One region of the Methylobacterium sp. ap11 genome, then DNA from elsewhere that is predicted to be linked to it. Evidence: predicted binding sites of a transcription regulator. Region 1 holds the regulator's gene; the other holds the start of a gene.

Evidence for each region. Region 1 encodes PhoB, which activates phosphate uptake and scavenging genes when phosphate is short. Its sites were predicted from a motif close to TGTCATNNANCTGTCAT; they were not measured.
Region 2: a site for PhoB is predicted at 2,040-2,056, ahead of BMX97_RS17805 (YdcH family protein). Genes of this name have one in related genera too.

What each region holds. Positions count from the first base shown of each region.
Region 1 is NZ_FOEB01000004.1:286,939-290,342, forward strand. Features, by position in the region: gene pstB (phosphate ABC transporter ATP-binding protein PstB) at 1-279, shown strand, start outside; gene phoU (phosphate signaling complex protein PhoU) at 366-1,103, shown strand; gene phoB (phosphate regulon transcriptional regulator PhoB) at 1,171-1,872, shown strand; gene BMX97_RS07950 (hypothetical protein) at 1,900-2,811, opposite strand; gene BMX97_RS07955 (hypothetical protein) at 3,359-3,404, shown strand, end outside.
Region 2 is NZ_FOEB01000011.1:158,074-161,477, forward strand. Features, by position in the region: gene BMX97_RS17800 (acyl-CoA synthetase) at 1-1,337, shown strand, start outside; gene BMX97_RS17805 (YdcH family protein) at 1,840-2,025, opposite strand; gene BMX97_RS17810 (YdcH family protein) at 2,240-2,458, shown strand; gene purE (5-(carboxyamino)imidazole ribonucleotide mutase) at 2,611-3,108, shown strand; gene BMX97_RS17820 (5-(carboxyamino)imidazole ribonucleotide synthase) at 3,105-3,404, shown strand, end outside.

The DNA of each region.
Region 1 (3,404 bases):
CGCACGGTGGCGCAGCGCCCGGAGGTGATCCTGTTCGACGAGCCGACCTCGGCCCTCGACCCGATCTCGACCGGCCGCATCGAGGAGCTGATCGAGCAGCTGCGGGGCGAGTTCACCATCGCCATCGTCACCCACAACATGCAGCAGGCGGCGCGCATCTCGCAGTTCACCGCCTTCATGTATCTCGGCGAGCTGATCGAGTTCGGGCCGACCAACCGGCTGTTCATGAACCCGTCGAAGCGCCAGACCCAGGACTACATCACCGGCCGGTTCGGCTGAGGCGTCCCGCCCTCGTTCCGCCGGCCCGGGCCCTTGCCGGGCCGGCCCGATCCCACGCTCCACTTCATCGCGGGGAGTCTCACTCCATGTCGAACCACATCGTCACCTCCTACGATCAGGAGCTGCAGAACCTGCGGCGCAGCATCGCCGAGATGGGCGGCATCGCCGAGAAGATGGTGGCCGATTCCGGCCAGGCGCTCCTGCGCCGCGACGCCGCCCTCGCCCAGTCGGTGATCGCCGTCGACCAGCGCCTCGACGGGCTGCAGCGCGAGATCGAGGAGAAGGCGATCCTCCTGATCGCCAAGCGCCAGCCGATGGCGATCGACCTGCGCGAGACGATCTCGGCGATCCGCGTCTCGGGCGACCTCGAGCGCATCGGGGATCTCGCCAAGAACGTCGCCAAGCGCGTCGTCGCGATCGCCGACCAGGTCCAGCTGCAGAAGATCGTCGTCGGCGTGGAGCACATGAACGAGTTGGTCCAGGGCCAGCTCAAGGACGTGCTCGACGCCTACGCCACCCAGGACACCGTGGCGGCCCTCGACGTCTGGGCCCGCGACGGCGGCATCGACGCGCTCTATACCTCGCTGTTCCGCGAACTCCTGACCTACATGATGGAGGATCCGCGCAACATCACGTTCTGCACGCACCTCCTGTTCTGCGCCAAGAACGTCGAGCGCATCGGCGACCACACCACCAACATCGCCGAGACCATCCACTACCTCGCCACCGGCGAGACGCTGACGACCGACCGGCCGAAGAACGACGGGTCGAGCTTCGCCACCGTGGATCCCCAGTTCTCGCCCCAGTCCCCGCCCAAGGCCTGACCGGATGGCCTGCCCGGCCGCGAGGCCGAGCGGGCCGTCCCGGCGGCGACGACCCTGAAGTGCCCCGATGAGTACCCGCATCCTGATCGTCGAGGACGAGGAGGCCCTGACCCTCCTCCTGCGCTACAACCTCGAGGCCGAGGGCTTCGAGGTCGACGCCGTCGCCCGCGGCGACGAGGCGGATATCCGCCTGCGCGAGCAGGTCCCCGACCTCGTCCTCCTCGACTGGATGATGCCGGGCCTCTCCGGCATCGAATTGTGTCGGCGCATCCGCGCCCGCCGCGAGACCGAGCGGCTGCCGGTGATCATGCTGACCGCGCGCGGCGAGGAGGGCGACCGGGTGCGGGGGCTCGCCACCGGCGCCGACGACTACATCGTCAAGCCGTTCTCGGTGCCCGAGCTGCTGGCGCGGGTGCGCGCGCTCCTGCGGCGCGCGAAGCCCGCCCACGTCGCCGACCTGCTCGTCGCCGGCGACATCGAGCTCGACCGGGTCAGCCACCGCGTGCGCCGCGACGGCCGCGAGCTGCATCTCGGCCCGACCGAGTTCAAGCTGCTCGAGTTCCTGATGCAGAGCCCCGGCCGGGTCTTCTCCCGCGAGCAGCTCCTCGACGGCGTCTGGGGCCACGACGTCTACATCGACGAGCGCACGGTCGACGTGCATATCGGCCGCCTGCGCAAGGCGATCAACCGCGGCCGCGACTCGGACCCGATCCGCACCGTGCGCGGCTCCGGCTACTCCTTCGACGAGATGTTCGCGCCCGAGCCGTGACGCCGGACGGCCGTCTCCCGGTCCGGGTCAGAACTCCATCCCGAACTTCACCCGCAGGCTGTGCCGCTCGAACTGGTTCAGCCCGAGGGACCGGCCGGCCAGGGCCGGGTCGGTGTCGCGGCCCCAGACCTGCCCGGCATAGGCCACGGTCAGCCAGACCTTCTCGGTGAACCGGTGATGCAGCGCGGGCCCCAGGGTGAGCGCCTCGCTCTCGAGCCGGTTCAGGAAGGCCCCCTCGTAGCCGCGCAGGTAGCGGACCTCCGGGCCGAGATAGGTGCTGTCTCCGACGCGCCCCACGAGAGCGTTCGACCACAGGAAGGTCGAGGAGCGATAGCCCGGGCCGCCCCGCTCGCGCCCGGCCGCCGGTTCGACGCTGATGTTGCTGCCGTACCAGAGCTTGTCCGGCACCACCTGGACGTCGAGCTGGAGCAGGCTCTCGACGTCGAAGATGTCGGCGCCGCGGCCTTCGACCGGGAGGACGCGCGTGAAGCGAGGGCGCACCTCCAGGGCGAGACCGAAGGGCTGCTCCTTCGAGCCCTTCAGGAACTGGTACTTCACCTCGAGCGAGACGCCGTCGAAGGTGCCGTAGGACTTGTCGTCCAGATCGAGAACGTTGCGCTGCCGCCGCAGCGTGCCGAAGGCGCTGAGTTCGAGGCTCAGCCTGTCGATGGGGTTGAACTGGTAGGCGAGCCGCGTGTCGAGCACGCGGTAGGCCGACCGGCCGGGGCCGTCACGACGCTTGCCGATGCGCGAGACGGTGTCGACCACCGCTTCCTGCTCGCCCTTCTCGCCGGCATCGGCGCCTTCCGTGAAGCCGAACAGGTGCTCGGTATCGACGTCCTTCCCGTCGTCCGTCTTGCTGGACGTTCCGGCCGGACGGCCCTCGTCCTCGCCGGCCTCCCGCGCGCCGCCCAGGCCCGTCCCGGACCTGTCCTCCATCCCGGACCTGTCCTTTGTCCCGGACTCGCTGCGCGGCGCGGCCTGCGTGGATGCCGGGGTGGAGAGGACGAGCATCAGGACGCCCGCCGCGGCCGACAGGCATCGCATCGGCTCGGTGATTCCGGTCATGGTCGCGCGAGGGCCCCAGATGTGCCGTGCTCCAGCGCGTCTGCTTAGAAACGATGCCGGCCGGCCTGGCTGCCGCAAAAATGCAACGCCCGTAAGACCTTTGGACCGCGCGGGATTACGAGGGGCGTCCGACGCATCGGAGGCCTTCGCGCGGTCGGCAGGACCGGGGATGGGCTCCGGTCCGCACGACCCCGGGGCGCCTTGACGTTGGCTCCGTACAAGGCTTGGCCGACGGCTGCGCGCCCGCCCCGAGCACCGCGCCGAATCCTGGCGCCGATCCCGACATGCCCACCCGCACCGCCCCTTGCACGGATCCGTCCCTGGGTCAGGGGTGAAGGCGATCTGCGTATCGAACATTTATAGTTGTAGATCGCCGAGCATGACGTTAGGATTTTCAAGTCAAGCGGGGAATGTTTCCATGGAAAAACTCAGAAACATCGCGACGATCTTGGCTTTTCTGCTGG
Region 2 (3,404 bases), on a different contig from region 1:
ACACCCTCAACACCCGGCTCGACGCGGCGATCATCGGCTTCTGCCTCGATCACGGCGAGGCCAAGGTGGTGATCACCGACCGGGAATTCGCCCGCACCATGGGCCCGGCCCTGGCCCAGGCCGGGGTGACGCCGCTCGTCATCGATTACGACGATCCGGACTACGACGGACCCGGCGAGCGGCTCGGCACGGTCGAGTACGAGGACTTCCTGGCCGGGGGCGATCCCGCCCATGCCTGGACGATGCCGGGCGACGAGTGGGACGCGATCAGCCTCAACTACACGTCGGGCACCACCGGCGACCCGAAGGGCGTGGTCTACCACCATCGCGGCGCCTCGCTGCTCGCGGTCGGCAACGTGGTGGCGGGCAATCTCGGCCGGCACCCGGTCTATCTCTGGACCCTGCCGATGTTCCACTGCAACGGCTGGTGCTTCCCCTGGACCCTGTCGGTCGTGGCCGGCACCCATGTCTGCCTGCGGCAGGTCCGGGCCAAGGCGATGTACGACGCCATCGCCGACCACGGGGTGACGCATCTGTGCGGCGCGCCGATCGTGATGTCGCTCCTCATCAACGCGCCCGAGGCCGAGCGCCGCGACCTGCCGCGCCGGGTCTCGTTCCTCACCGCCGCCGCGCCGCCGCCGGAGGCGGTGCTCGCCGGGATGGCGGAGGCCGGGTTCGACGTCACCCACGTCTACGGCCTGACCGAGACCTACGGCCCCGCGGTGGTGAACGAGTGGCACGCCGACTGGGACGGCTTGAGCAAGGACGAGCAGGCCGCCCGCAAGGCGCGCCAGGGCGTGCGCTACCCGCCGCTCGAGGCCCTGGACGTGCTCGACCCCGAGACGATGGCGCCGGTGCCCGCCGACGGCGAGACGCTGGGCGAGGTGATGTTCCGCGGCAACGTGGTGATGCGCGGCTACCTGAAGAACCCGAGCGCCACCGAGGCTGCCTTCAAGGGCGGCTGGTTCCACTCGGGCGACCTCGGGGTGAAGCACCCGGACGGCTACATCCAGCTCAAGGACCGCTCGAAGGACATCATCATCTCAGGGGGAGAGAACATCTCGTCGATCGAGGTCGAGGAGGCCCTGTTCAAGCACCCGGCAGTGGCGGCCGCGGCCGTGGTGGCCAAGCCCGACGAGAAATGGGGTGAGACGCCGTGCGCCTTCGTCGAGCTGAAGGGCTCCGAGATGGTCTCGGCCGAGGAGCTGATCGGCTGGTGCCGCCGCTCGCTCGCCGGCTTCAAGGTGCCCCGGCACGTCGTGTTCACCGAGTTGCCGAAGACCTCGACCGGCAAGGTGCAGAAGTTCGTGCTGCGGGAGATGGCGAAGGCCCTGTGACGGGACCTCGGGATCCAGCCCCCGGGGTTCTTCTCGGATTCGGGCCGGACGCCAGGCATCCAGGCTTCGAGCCACTCAAGCCCGCTCGGCCCGGATTGGAGACGACCTCCTGACCTCGACCTCATCCTGAGGTGTCAGGTCATCGCAGATGAACTGACCTCGAAGGAGAGCTCCAGAAGTCTCGCGATCCCTGCAGCCCTTCTTCGAGGTCAGCCGATCACGGATCGACCAACGCCTCGGGATGAGGATGCAAATCGGATCGAAGATCGTCGCCCTGTGAGCCCGGTTCGTCGAACGGGCACCCGCGGCCTCGGTGCGAGGTGCCGGCGCACAGGCTTCCATCAAGGAAGTGACCGCCGAAACGGCGCCGGCGGGGCTCACCCCGCGTCGCGCGCTCTGCGCTATCCATCTCGCGGGAGCAAAACCCGCCGGTCGTCTTGAGCAATGAGCGAGGACCGCCGCGTCGACACGCCGACGCGGCGGCGCGCTGAATTCTGCCGGGCTAGTGCATCACGCGGGTGGACGTCGTCCGCAGGCGACTGATCTCATCCTTCAAGTGAAGCTTGCGCCGCTTGAGTTCGACTATTCGCAAGTCGTCGGTGGAGAGATGGGTGCAGGCGTCCTGAATCTCGCGCTCCAGGGCTTCGTGCTTACGCTCGAGCTCGGTGAGATGCGTGTGCAGCGACATCAGCCATAGCCTCCTGTCATGTACGTGACACACGAAGCCTGCCACAGCCCGCGGCCGATGTCTAAGGCATTCCGTATTGCAATTGCGTAATGTGCGCTGCAGCGCGAGGCCGCCGAGGAGGCGGTACAACCCCGCCGGCGCCCTTGCGACACCCTTGCCGGAGGGCGGGGCCTGGTTCATGCTTCACCGCATTGTCCAAGGGCTTAGGGCGGCGATGGCGTTCGAGTTGAGTGCGGAATCGACGGCGGAGTACGAGAGCGAGCTGGCGCGGCTCCGGGAGGAGCATCGCGACCTCGACGACGCGATCGAGGCGCTGGCGGGCGTGATGGCCGGCGACCGCCTCCAGCTCCAGCGCCTGAAGAAGCGCAAGCTCGGGATCCGCGACCGCATCTCCTTCCTGGAGGACCAGCTCACGCCGGACATCATCGCCTGAGGACGGCGTCCGGCGATCGAGGACGTCCCCGCGGTTGAGGACGTCCCGCGGCGGCTTGCGGGAGCGCGGGCGCGCCGCTACTGCGGATGAATGACCGGTCGCGGCCCGTTCGCGCGGCTTTGCGGCGCTTTTGCGAGAGGATGCGCTTGACGATGGCGGCATCGCCCCCCGTCGCAGTGATCATGGGCAGCCAGTCCGACTGGGCCACCATGCGCCACGCGGCCGAGACCCTCGACGCCCTCGGCATCCCCTACGAGGCCCGCATCGTCTCGGCCCACCGCACCCCGGACCGCCTGGTGGCCTTCGCCAAGGGCGCCAAGGCGGCGGGCGTCAAGGTGGTGATCGCGGGCGCCGGCGGCGCCGCCCACCTGCCCGGCATGGCCGCCGCGATGACGCCGCTGCCGGTGTTCGGCGTCCCAGTCGAGTCGAAGGCGCTGTCGGGCCAGGACAGCCTCCTGTCGATCGTGCAGATGCCGGCCGGCATCCCGGTCGGCACGCTCGCCATCGGCCGGGCCGGCGCCGTCAACGCGGCGCTGCTCGCCGCCGCCGTCCTGGCGCTCACCGACGAACCCCTGGCCGAGCGGCTCGACGCCTGGCGCGCGCGCCAGAGCGCGGCGGTCGCCGAGCATCCGGACACGAGCGCCCCGTGAGCACGCCCCCCATCGCCCCCGGCGCCACCATCGGCATCATCGGCGGCGGCCAGCTCGGCCGCATGATCGCGGTCGCGGCGGCGCAGTACGGGCTCAAGGCCCACATCTACTGCCCCGACCCCGACAGCCCGGCCTTCGAGGTGGCGGGCCGCCGGACCGTGGCGGCCTACGACGACTCGGCGGCACTCCAGGCCTTCGTCGACTCCGTCGACGTGGTGACCTACGAGTTCGAGAACATCCCGAGCCGCACCGCCGAGATCCTGGCCGCGCACCGGCCGCTGCATCCGAGCGCCTCG